DNA from 3 places in the Sporosarcina sp. SG10008 genome. Region 1 is predicted to be linked to each of the others. Evidence: riboswitches for the same ligand, from Rfam matches in the RefSeq annotation. Region 1 holds a riboswitch; each other region holds the start of a gene.
The links. A riboswitch is a leader RNA that binds a small molecule or an ion and turns the genes downstream of it on or off. The one in region 1 is predicted to bind cobalamin.

Region 1 (4,197 bases):
CTTTACAAAGGCTTTCAAGAAATATTTTGGCAGTCCACCAAGCTTATATAGGCTCCACTGTCCGCTATCATTGCCTCAAAAAATTGACCTTTTGAGCCTTAGGCAAAAAAAAGTAGGTGGCATTGTTATGCAACCGAAAATTGTTCAGAAACCAGCTTTTACTATTGCGGGTAAAACATTTGAGAGTGTTATCGAAAATGTCTTTTACACAAGAGATGCACCTGCCTTTTGGGACCAAAGAATTTCCCCGGATGAATCAATCGAAAGCACTCTGTACGAAGCATTATCTCCAAAAAAACATGGAGAATATTGTATCAATCTTAGTAGCGTCGAAATAGAAGATAGATTTACTTATTTATTCGCGGTAAATTATGATCGAGATGTTCAACTACCTGCTGGACTGACAAAACTGCAAATTCCAGATGCTACTTATGCGGTTTTTAGGACTCCACTTGTTGAAGTCGAACAGTTTGTCTCTTCCATCAAGGGAACTTGGCTCTATATTTTAGAAGATTGGTTGCCTCAATCTCTTTATGAAGTCGATGAAACAAGCTATGACTTTGAGTATTACGATGAACACTGTCATGACTGGGATTATGAAAAAATATATATGGAAATTTACCTGCCGATCAAAGAAAGAAATAGAGAGTGATCGATTCACTCTCTAGACTTGTTTAAGACAACTTTATATAAAAGTAATACAGGAGTTAACAAAATTGCACTAACAATGATAGCAATTTTTATCGTAAAGCTCGATGCTATAATCCCAATTACCGGACCACCTCCAATTTGACCAATAGCGTCCACTTGTCCCTTAACCGAAAAGAATGTTGCACGTACAGAGGAATCAGGAATAATTTTATTAAGCCAAATATCCTCTAATGGATACATGACTTGCCTTGTCACTTGAATGATTACATAAAAAATTAGCAAGCTGATCATATACGTTGAGAATGCAAAGCCAATTAATGAAATGACGATGAAGAAGCTGGCCACAAAAAGAACAACATAAATCTGCCTTAGATTTTGGTGGATAGCACTTCGATTCAGAAAATGGAGTGCTGCAAAGGAAATAAGCACGACAATGAACTGAATTCCCCCCATTATCACAACTAACTTCTCAATCGTTAACGAAGATATATTTGAGACCTCCAAAAAATGAGCGATCCATAATCGGTCAAAACCTTCACTATAAAACCCAATAAATAAAGCAATGAGAAATAGCATCCTTATGATGAAGCTCGCTTTGGAATAGGAAATAATATTGCCCATATTCTCCTTCATACTTCCCAGCGTAGATATTCTTCCTTCTTTATCTAACGGTTTGAAGTTTTCTTCTTTCATAAAAATCATTAAATAGACGGCTAATCCAATCATACATAGCCCGCCGATAATGATTGGTAGGTTAATCATAAAATAGCCCATTAAAATACTGAGCGGAATAGCTATAATTTGGCCAAGATTACCGGCCTTTGCCCCTTTTATAAATGCCAGTGAAGCACGTTCCTCCCCTATTTCATCTGCAATCCAGGCTTGCTGAGAGCCGCTAGTAAAGGTATAGCCAATCCCCCATGCAATTTGAGCCACTAGCACTGTTACAAAATAGGGAAATACCCCTTCAATTAAAAAACCGATTCCTATTAATATATACCCAATTATTAAAGATAACTTCCGACTTTTTAAATCCGAAACAACCCCAGTTGGAATCTCAAAAAGAAAAACGGAAAGCTCCAAAACGGTCCCAATTAACACAAGTTGAAGCGGATCAAGTTTTACAGTTTGCACATGGTACAACAAGTTCACCGTAAATATAAATGTGAAAAATAATTGTGATAAGAAGCATGTAGAAATATAAACTCGATATGGATCTTTTGTTTTTATTTTATTCATTTTCTATCCCCCCAGCTTGATTATAGTAAGAGGGATAGACATTTTCTTGTCCAAATTTGCGGTAATGGGCCATTAATGAACCCCTTGTTTAGCAATCGTGTTAAGTCAGACAATATGTATGTTATAGTAAAAGCACAACTGAATAACGTGTAGAAATTAGGTGCTTTTTTACGTTTGTATAAAAGCTTAAAAGGGAAGTTCGGTGAAAAACCGACGCTGTCCCGCAACTGTAAATGGGAGTACTCTTTTCAAATCCACTGTTCGTTACGAATGGGAAGGGAAAAGAACGCGATGATCATGAGCCAGGAGACCTGCCTATTTCAGTACACACCAATTCCCTACGCGGATAGGAGGTGTTAAGTGCGGCTATGATCGAGCAATTTCTTGTAAAAGCCGCCGTACGAAAGAACGTAATACAAAAGAAACATAAGAGGACTCAATACCTCTTATTTCACTGTGCAGTCAATAGTGTACTTCTGTTTACGAACCATTCGTTACGGCAACAAGCGACCATACAAATTTACGCATACTAGCATCTTCCTTACGTTTAACTAGGAAGATGCTTTTTTATTTCCATAAAAGAAAGGGATTTTAGCCAATGAAACTTGGAACAAAAGAATATTATCTGGACGCATTCAAACATGTCTTAATGACAAATCTCATCATAAGCGAATCACAATCACTGTCTTCAACTTATTCTTATTACGAAGAACAGATTGGAAAAACAACGTCTATAAACGAAGAGGTAAAAAAACTTTATTCACGTAACCTCCAAAAAGCATTCGATGAAATCAAACACGAAGTAATCGGTTCACCAGAAGATTAAGCTTAAAAAACAACCAGTAAATAACTGAATCCAACACTATATATGTTGAACAAATGAATACGGCGTATACGCTTTACAAGGGCTTTTGAGAGGCCACTGAAAAAGCCCCAATACTTAGAGCAAATTAGAATTCCTGCCAATACCGCTTCGACGCTTTGTGGATGCCTCCCGCGATAAGCCAGAAAGGAGACCGCTTTCAGTCTTATCGCTCCGGCTACCACGAAGACGCGCCTGCGCTGGGTGGTCTATGTGAGATAGCGCATTTCATTATCTGCGATGAAATCTGCAACCTAGATTGCGGATTTCTTGACTATAATTATATATGTTGAATCCGGTATATATACTGAGCGAAGGCACCTTAACAGGGGTCGCCGAAGCCGTAAGACTGGATGCGAAGCGCTAATCCAGGCTTACGGTCAAAGGCATCCCCAAAGCGCCAAGCGATCTACAATCCACAACCCGAATAACAGCTCTCTCATTATTGAGCACCACAACTGATTCAATAGGATTCTTTAATTCAACATATATAGCCGCTTCTTGTACAATTACTTTGAATTGCTTTGAATTGAACGACCTCTATATGATTACCGAGATGTCTTGATGTGTAGGGATGCGACAGGCAACTATTCGCAACAGGATTAACTAGGAGCAATGAATAGTTCGCCGAAAGCGGACTGAAAATGATCCGGTGAAAAAGGCATCAAAAAAAGCGTGGCAGTCATAATAGACTTTCCACGCTTTTAATTTACCTACAGTTCCTGATAATTCCTCTGATGCGTACCACCGTCTTTTACATCCGCATGATACAACGCTTTCAAAGCAAAACTCTTCTCTAAGTCAAGCTCTGCCATTATCTGTTTCAGACGTTTTGACAGCTCTTTATCATTCTTTACAAGCTGTTCCATTTTCGTTCTTGAATATTTCAAAATCTGATTCCTCCTTCACATTCAGTTTGTCTTTACAGTATAACACCTATTTAAGGTCATTCGCCCAATTCAGATTTGCTATACTACTGGTAGTAGCAAGAAATGGACAGGAGCGACATCATGTATAAAACAATTGGCATACTTGCACACGTAGATGCAGGAAAAACAACTTTTTCTGAACAACTGCTTTATCATACAAAAAGCATTAAGCAGAGAGGACGCGTGGACCATAAAGACGCCTTCCTCGATAGCCATACAATTGAGAAAGAAAGAGGTATTACGGTTTTTGCAGACCAGGCATCCATTTCCTATAACGGATCTACCTACTACATTATCGATACACCTGGACACGTCGATTTTTCTCCTGAAATGGAACGTGCAATTCAAGTAATGGACTATGCCATTATTATCATTAGCGCAAGCGATGGCGTGGAAGGTCATACGGAAACCGTCTGGCAACTGCTCCGCAAACATCAGGTACCCACATTCTTTTTCATCAATAAAACGGACCGTGAAGGAACCGACATTACAAGTGTTATTCATGAAATGCGCACC
Region 2 (4,197 bases), 1.4 Mb from region 1:
CTCGATAATGAACACCCTAGTGCACGCGCGGCAAAGGGGTCGCCAAAGCGCCAAGCGCTCTACAATCCACACCCCGAATTAAGAGAAAACTGAAAAAGTTCTTTTTTATAGTAAGAACTAGTTGATTGTAGTGAAGAGCGGCGACTCCAGCGGGAACAGCGCGAGCTGAAGACCCCGCAGGAAGTGCCGTTACGCAGAACGGCTTTTGCGAGCAAAAGCGTTAGCGTTGGGAGCACGGGGCAAGAATGCCTTAATTTCTGCCAAGAACGCAGAAATACGGCCAATCGAACCCTTTGCTGTTCGATTGGCTGAAGCCGTGCCCGCGGAAAGCGTCCGCTCGGAACGGAAATCAACCGGATTGAAGGAAATCGTACTTTTTCAGTGGCCTCCGAATTAAAACGCTCTCCTTATTGAGCGCCACGGAAGATTCAATGGGATTCTTTAATTCAACATATATAGTATGTAAATGGGGATTGAATATACGTTTCCTATTTATGTAATAGTAATGATAAGTGATGAAAAATGAAAAGAGTATCCAATTATTGTTTACGCATTCTTGAAGTCGGTATACTTAATGCCTCTCTGAAACAATAGAAATTAGATATGAATAAAGAATTGGAATATTTAAAAGTTTGTGTTATAGTCAAGGGGATATTTCGATAATTGAATATGTGTAAAAATAGGTGCGGATTAATACTGACGTATTGGTCTGCTTAAAAGGGAAGTTCGGTGAGAATCCGACGCTGTCCCGCAACTGTAAATGGGAGCGATTTCGTTTAAACCACTGCTTTTTATAAAAAAGTGGGAAGGTACGAATAGCAATGATCATTAGCCAGGAGACCTGCCTCTTTTTATAACACATGTTGACCTACGAGGATAGGGGGTGTTAAGGACGCGCGGATGAGCTATGCCTATTTTTAACAGGCAGCTTTCTTTTAGTTGGGATTCTAGCACTCTTTAACAACTTCTCTTATGAAGTTGTTTTTTTTATGGTCAGAAATAAGGGGAAGCGCTGCGAACAGATACAAATAGGATAATTTTTGGTGAAGTGAAAGCGTTTACAAATCTCAGAGTCATAACCATTCAGATTGGGGGAAAATAGTTTGACGAATACACTTACATTTTTACCAGGACTTGAAGGCGTGATCGCCACTGAAACATCCATTTCGCTGCTCGATACGGAATTGGGTCAGATTATTATCAAAGGATACGATTTAATCGAGCTTTCAAAAACAAAAGGGTATCTTGATATTGTCCACTTGCTAATGGAAAATACCTTGCCGTCTGATACTGAAAAAGCAGATGTGGCAGATAAATTGAAAAAAGAGCATGGTGTGCCAGAAGGTGTCACAAAGATTTTGCAAGCATTGCCTAAAGAGACACATCCAATGGACGCATTGCGAACTGGGATATCTGCTTTAGCGGGCTATGATAAGGAAATTGATCAGCACACTCTAGCTATCAATAAAAAAAGAGCTTACGAGTTACTTGGCAAAATTCCAGAAATAATTGCGAACAGCTTTCACATTTTACAGGAAGAGGAACAAATTCACCCGTTGAAAGAATTGTCATACAGTGCTAATTTCCTTTATATGATTACGGGGAGGAAACCGACAGAGTTGGAAGAATCTATTTTTGACCAGTCGCTACTACTTTATAGCGAGCACGAAATGCCAAATTCCACCTTCACCGCAAGGGTAATTGCCTCGACGTTTTCGGATTTATATGGTGCATTGACTGGAGCGGTTGCTTCTTTAAAGGGCTATTTACATGGAGGAGCGAATGAAGCAGTCATGAATATGCTTTTAGAGGCTGGTTCTGTTGACGCATTTGAATTGTTATTAGAAAAGCGTTTACGTGATAAAGAGAAAATTATGGGGTTTGGTCATCGAGTCTATATGAAAAAGATGGATCCAAGGGCCTTGGTAATGAAGGATGCTTTAAAGGAGTTATGTGCGCTAAAGGGTGACGATCTCCTTTACCGAATGTGTGAGGCGGGAGAAACCATAATGGAGAGAGAGAAAGGACTTTATCCAAATCTAGATTATTACGCGGCACCGGTATATTGGATGCTGGGCATTCCAATCCCATTATACACACCAATCTTTTTTGGTTCGAGAACAGTAGGATTGTGTGCGCATGTTATTGAACAACATGAAAATAATCGTTTATACCGTCCAAGGGTTCATTATATAGGCGAACGACACAGCAATCATTCAACTGGGGAGTTGTAACTGGCCGTTCACCACAACAGCGATACACTAGGCATCACTTAGTACTATTCTAAACAAATTGAAAGCGGAAAGGAAGAGTTAGATGTTGAAATTGAAAGAACAAATGACAATGGACACACTGATAGAGGAAATTACGGACTATGTTTTAAATAAAGAAATTACAAGCGAGGAAGCATATAAGACAGCACATAATGTGTTAATAGATACAATCGGGTGTGGAATATTGGCATTAAGCTATCCGGAGTGTACGAAATTACTAGGACCTGTAGTACCGGGTACTATTGTTCCAAATGGCAGTCGTGTACCTGGTACATCGTATGTACTGGACCCGGTCCAAGGCGCATTTAATATTGGCTGCATGATACGATGGCTCGATTATAATGACACATGGTTAGCTGCTGAGTGGGGTCATCCGTCCGATAATTTAGGTGGCATTTTAGCTACAGCAGATTATCTAAGCCGTTTACGTCTTTCGGAAGGAAAAAAACCACTTGTTGTACGTGATGTATTGGAAATGATGATTAAAGCACATGAAATCCAAGGCGTACTGGCATTAGATAATAGTTTGAACCGTGTTGGACTTGACCATGTTCATTTCGTCAAAATTGCTACAACTGCGGTCGTCACCAAAATGCTTGGCGGGGGACGTACAGAAATAAATAATGCGTTGACAAATGCCTGGATTGATGGCGCAAGCCTTAGAACGTATCGTCATGCACCTAATACCGGTTCACGAAAATCGTGGGCAGCAGGAGATGCAACGAGTAGGGGTGTACGACTGGCGATGATGGCAATGACAGGCGAAATGGGTTACCCGACAGCGCTATCCGCTCCGGAGTGGGGATTCCAAGATGTTTTATACAATCAAAAGGAATTAACACTGGCACGTCCTTTAGACTCTTATGTGATGGAGAATATACTGTTTAAAGTATCGTATCCAGCCGAGTTCCATGCGCAAACAGCGGCGGAATGTGCCATTATCCTGCATCAGGAGATAAAGGAGCGACTTGATGATATTGAAAAAATTACAATCACGACACATGAATCTGCTATTCGGATTATCGATAAAGTAGGTCCGCTTAACAATCCCGCTGACCGTGACCATTGCATCCAATACATTACGGCACTTGGTTTACTATATGGCGATGTTGTTGCAGATCATTATGAAGATGACGTGGCAAATGACTCACGAATCGATCAATTAAGAAATAAAATGATTGTCGTAGAGGACGAGCAGTATAGTAAAGATTATCTCGATCCGAGCAAGCGCTCGATCGCCAATGCTGTTCAAGTTACATTTAAAGACGGTTCCACAACAGAGAAAGTTGTAAGTGAGTATCCGCTTGGTCATCGCTTTAGAAGAGAGGAAGCTATTCCTCAAATACGCGAGAAATTTTCGGCTACATTGATGACTCATTACCCTGAAAAGAAGCGAACAGAAATAGAAGTGGCGTGCGAAAGCCAAAGTAAGTTAGAACAGATGAACGTCAAAGAATTTGTCGACTTATTTTTGCTTTAAGAGAGGAGGGAAATGACAATGGCGTGGATTGTTGATCAACAATCATCACAAGAGACATTAGCTAAGAAATTCCATTCAATCATGCATGCATCAGGAATCGTTCAAATCCCTGGTGCGCATGATGCGATGGCAGGGCTTATTGCACGAGATGCCGGATTTTCTGCACTCTATTTATCGGGGGCCGCCTATACGGCTAGTCGTGGTTTACCAGACTTAGGGATTGTGACGTCAACTGAAGTTGCGGAGCGAGCAAGGGATATAGTGCGTGCTACCGATTTACCGCTGCTTGTTGATATAGATACAGGTTTTGGTGGTGTATTGAATGTAGCAAGGACAGCCCGTGAAATGGTAGAAGCGAATGTCGCAGCAGTACAATTAGAGGACCAACAGTTACCTAAGAAATGTGGCCATTTGAATGGAAAGAACTTGGTTTCTACTGAAGAA
Region 3 (4,197 bases), 600 kb from region 1:
GAAGCGTCTTGCCCGTCAATTGTGACGGAACCCGTTTCCTTCGGGAGAATGCCTGAAATAATTTTCAAAAGTGTGGATTTACCACTGCCATTGGGTCCAAGTATGCCGAGTACTTCGCCTTTATTGACAGTGAATGTCACAGCTTTCACGATGGATTCTTTGCCATAACCACCGGAAATATTTTCGACTTTTAACATTTCACATGCCTCCTTTCCTCCGTTGTTTATAGAAGATAAATGCAAATACGGGTGCACCGATAAACGCTGTGATGACACCGACCGGAAGTTCTGTCGGCGAAATGATTGTCCGTGCAATTAAGTCGCAAATGATGAGCAACGTCGCACCGTTCATGAACGATAATGTCAGCAGATGACGATGATCAGATCCCCAAAGAAGTCGCGTCATATGCGGAACGACTAGACCAACAAAGCCAATTGTGCCGGACACCGCGACTGCCGAACCTGTCAGGATGGATCCACCAATCAAAATGGCAAACTTACGGCGTTTGACGTTGACACCTAAATGATGCGCTCGTTCTTCTCCAAATAACATCGCATTTAATTCGCGGCGATTCAGCCACAGCATGAATGAACCTACGACGACGAATGGCAAAATCATCGTAATATAATTCCATCCTCGCATCGAAACACTGCCGAGTAGCCAACCAATAATTTGGCGCAACTCTTCCCCTGTGAGCGCTATCATAAGTGATAGCACAGAACCGAGGAACGAACCGAAAATGATTCCGGTCAAAATAATTGTTTCCATTCTCATCGCTCGGTCAACGAGGCGTGCAAATCCAAGAACGAGGAACATTGTTAATGCAGCACCAACCATACTGAATATAGGAAGCGTATAAGTGCCTAAAAACGGGATAGAAATACCAAAAAAGAGCGTCATAACAGCACCGACCGAGGCGCCGGATGACACTCCGAGGGTGTATGGATCAGCGAGCGGATTTTTCAGCAACCCCTGGAAAGCAGCGCCCGAAATCGCGAGCGAAGCGCCGACAAGTCCCGCGAGCACGACACGCGGCATACGAATCTTCCACAAAATATTGGTAGCTGTTGCATCCGCCCCTGCATTCCATAACGTACTAATCGGTATTTTCACAGACCCGATTGACACACCGAGCCACACCGCCACAAGAAGTGCGGCGGCGGAAACGATGTAGGCAACGCTGGATTTACTCACCGAAAGCCTCAGGGTAGATGGCTTTTGCTATTTCTTCAAGCCCTTCAGCAAGACGGGGGCCTGTACGGCTAGTGATATTCTCTTTAACTTGAACAACAGCTTTTTCTTTAATTGCCGTAATCGTATCGAAACCTGGGCGTGCATAAACGTCTGCAACTGCCGTTTCGATATCATACAACACGATAATTACATCTGGATTACGGTTAATAATTTCTTCCGGAGCTATCATAAACCAGTCTTCCTGATCAGCAGCAATATTTTCAGCACCAATCATTTCTAGCATTTGATCCATAAATGTATTTTTTCCTGGTGTGTAAATGTTTGGCTCAGGTGATGTTTCAACGAAAACTGTTTTTTTATTGTCGACTGTTGCTATTTTCGCCAATACTTCTTCTACTTTTGCTTTCATATCCGTAATGATTTTTTCTGCTTCTACTGTTTTACCAGTCGCTTGACCGATTGTTTCAATCGTTGTGTACGTTTCTTCGAAACTCGCTGCATTTTTCACAACAAAGACTGGGATTCCTGCATCGCGGATTTGTTGCAGTCCTTCTTTGCCTGTTCCAAGTCCTGATTCATGTGCAAAAACAATTTCAGGGTTCATGGAAACGATTTTTTCGACGTTGAAATCCTGGCCGCCGATTTTCTCTTTTTCAAGTGCTTCTGCTGGATAATCATCGTAGTCATTGACGCCGACAATCGCATCCCCAAGACCTAGTTCAAACAATATTTCCGTGTTGCTTGGAACCATAGAAACGATTGTTGCCGGTGCAGTTTCCAGGGTAATTTCATTGCCAACCGAGTCCGTTAGCGTAAGCGGGAAGTCAGCTTTGACCACTTCCGCTTCCGGTGTTCCATCTACTTTCGGCTTATCTGGTGTAGCAGCTGTTCCACATGCTGCGAGCAAGAATACTGCCAAAAATGCCGTTAATCCTAATTGCCAAATCTTTTTCATGTTGTTTTCCTCCTGTTTGTTCCAAATAAAAATCCCCCGTAATTGCTACGGAGGAATAAGCTGAGTAAAAATCTGGACGCACAGTGACGTCGATTTTCACTAATCCTATCCTCGTAGGGTACGTGTGATCCATAAAGGCAGGTCTCCTGGCTCGTGTTCAAGGCTTGCCGCGTCTTCCCGGAACTTTTTCCAGTGACACATTGCGACTAACTCACACTTACAGTGGCGGGACCGCGCCGGCATTGAACCGACTTCCCTTTTAACCCCGTTTTTAATGCGGGGCACCTTTATGTTTGGTATGTATTTTGTACAACTTTCAGTATACTACAAATTTTTATTGTGTCGATAGTGAGGGAGATTTGTAGATTTAGATATGTTGAATTAAAGAATCCCGTTGAATCTGTTGTGTCGCTCGATGATGAGAGAGTATTAATTCGGAATGTGGATTGTAGATCGCTTGGCGCTAGAGTGTACATTAATCGGAAGAGTTGTAGTTCGGCGTGTGGATTACAGATCGCTTGGCGCTTTGGGGATGCCTCTCGCCATGAGTTTGGACTGAGATTATAATGTGAGTACTATTTTATACTAATTTCATTGAAGAAAGACATACTACGAGCTACAGGTCTTTTCCCCGACAATGCAATGTGCATTCTATTATATAGACAATCCAGCGAAGGCGCGCCTTCGTGGTAGCCGGAGCGATAAGACTGAAAGCGGTCTTCTTTCTGGCTTATCGCGGGAGGCATCCACAAAGCGTCGAAGCGATATTAGCAGGATTTCTAATTCATTCCAGGTAGTTGGACTTATTCAGCGGCCTTCCAAAAGCCCTTGTAAAGAGCATGCATCGTATTCATTTGTTCAACATATATAGGGAGAATATCTGCATGTGAAAAACGCCATACTTGAGAGATAACAATCTCTCAAGTATGGCGTTCAATTTTATTACATCTTTTCTGGAGCAGAAACACCAATAAGTTTCAATGCATTTGCAATTGTTGTGCGTGTGATTGTAATTAATGCTAGACGTGCTTCCGATAGTTCGCGGTTGTCTGGGTCTAGCACTTTTTCTGCGTTATAAAAGCTGTGGAATGTAGCCGCTAGTTCTTGGATATATGTTGCAACGCGGTGTGGTGAACGAATTCTCGCTGCATCACTGATTACTTGCGGGAAGTCACCGATTTTCTTCAGTAATTCCAACTCTTTTTCAGCTTGCAGTAAAGAAACATTATCCACAGATACAGCCATGCCATTTTCATCAGCTTGGCGCAAGATTGATGAAATCCGTGCATGCGCGTATTGTGCGTAGTACACAGGGTTTTCATTCGACTGAGAAATCGCTAGATCTAGGTCGAAGTCCATCTGCGAGTCACCTGAACGCATTGCGAAGAAGTAACGGACTGCGTCCAGACCAACTTCCTCAACTAGCTCACGCAAGGTTACAGCTTTCCCCGTACGTTTACTCATCTTGAACTTTTCACCGTCTTTATATAACTGAACCATTTGTACGACACTGACTTCGAGTGTGTCGTTGCCGTAACCAAGCGCTTCGATTGCCGCTTTCATCCGTGGAATATAACCATGGTGATCTGCGCCCCAAATATTGATAATTTTATCGAATCCGCGGAACAATTTATCCTCATGGTACGCGATATCCGGTGTCAAATACGTGTAAGTACCGTCGTTTTTAATTAACACACGATCTTTGTCATCACCGAAAGTTGTTGAACGGAACCATGTTGCGCCATCTTCTTCAAAGACATGGCCATTGGCACGTAATTTATCAAGAGCAACATCGATTTTGCCGTTTTCATACAATGAAGTTTCAGAGAACCAGACATCAAACGACACACGGAAATTCGCAAGGTCTGTTTTTAGCTTTTCTAATTCATGCTCCAGGCCATATTGGCGGAAGAATGCATAACGCTCTTCATCTGGCGTGTTGACGTATTTGTCGCCATATTCAGCTGCCAGCATTTTACCGATATTAATAATGTCCGGTCCTTGGTAGCCGTCTTCAGGCATTTCTTTATCCAACCCGAGTTCTTGGA

Region 2: linked by a shared signal. The riboswitch ahead of mmgD (citrate synthase) and the one ahead of ACGLYD_RS19480 (hypothetical protein) in region 1 are both predicted to bind cobalamin.
Region 3: linked by a shared signal. The riboswitch ahead of ACGLYD_RS16620 (ABC transporter substrate-binding protein) and the one ahead of ACGLYD_RS19480 (hypothetical protein) in region 1 are both predicted to bind cobalamin.

What each region holds. Positions count from the first base shown of each region.
Region 1 is NZ_CP172607.1:4,147,149-4,151,345, reverse strand. It holds gene ACGLYD_RS19490 (AraC family transcriptional regulator) at 1-652, shown strand, start outside; gene ACGLYD_RS19485 (MFS transporter) at 658-1,890, opposite strand; cobalamin riboswitch at 2,032-2,224, shown strand; gene ACGLYD_RS19480 (hypothetical protein) at 2,489-2,716, shown strand; gene ACGLYD_RS19475 (hypothetical protein) at 3,466-3,642, opposite strand; gene ACGLYD_RS19470 (GTP-binding protein) at 3,763-4,197, shown strand, end outside.
Region 2 is NZ_CP172607.1:830,428-834,624, forward strand. It holds cobalamin riboswitch at 665-864, shown strand; gene mmgD (citrate synthase) at 1,104-2,234, shown strand; gene ACGLYD_RS04195 (bifunctional 2-methylcitrate dehydratase/aconitate hydratase) at 2,317-3,753, shown strand; gene prpB (methylisocitrate lyase) at 3,772-4,197, shown strand, end outside.
Region 3 is NZ_CP172607.1:3,547,382-3,551,578, forward strand. It holds gene ACGLYD_RS16610 (adenosylcobinamide amidohydrolase) at 1-197, opposite strand, end outside; gene ACGLYD_RS16615 (iron ABC transporter permease) at 199-1,194, opposite strand; gene ACGLYD_RS16620 (ABC transporter substrate-binding protein) at 1,187-2,149, opposite strand; cobalamin riboswitch at 2,268-2,453, opposite strand; gene argS (arginine--tRNA ligase) at 3,092-4,197, opposite strand, start outside.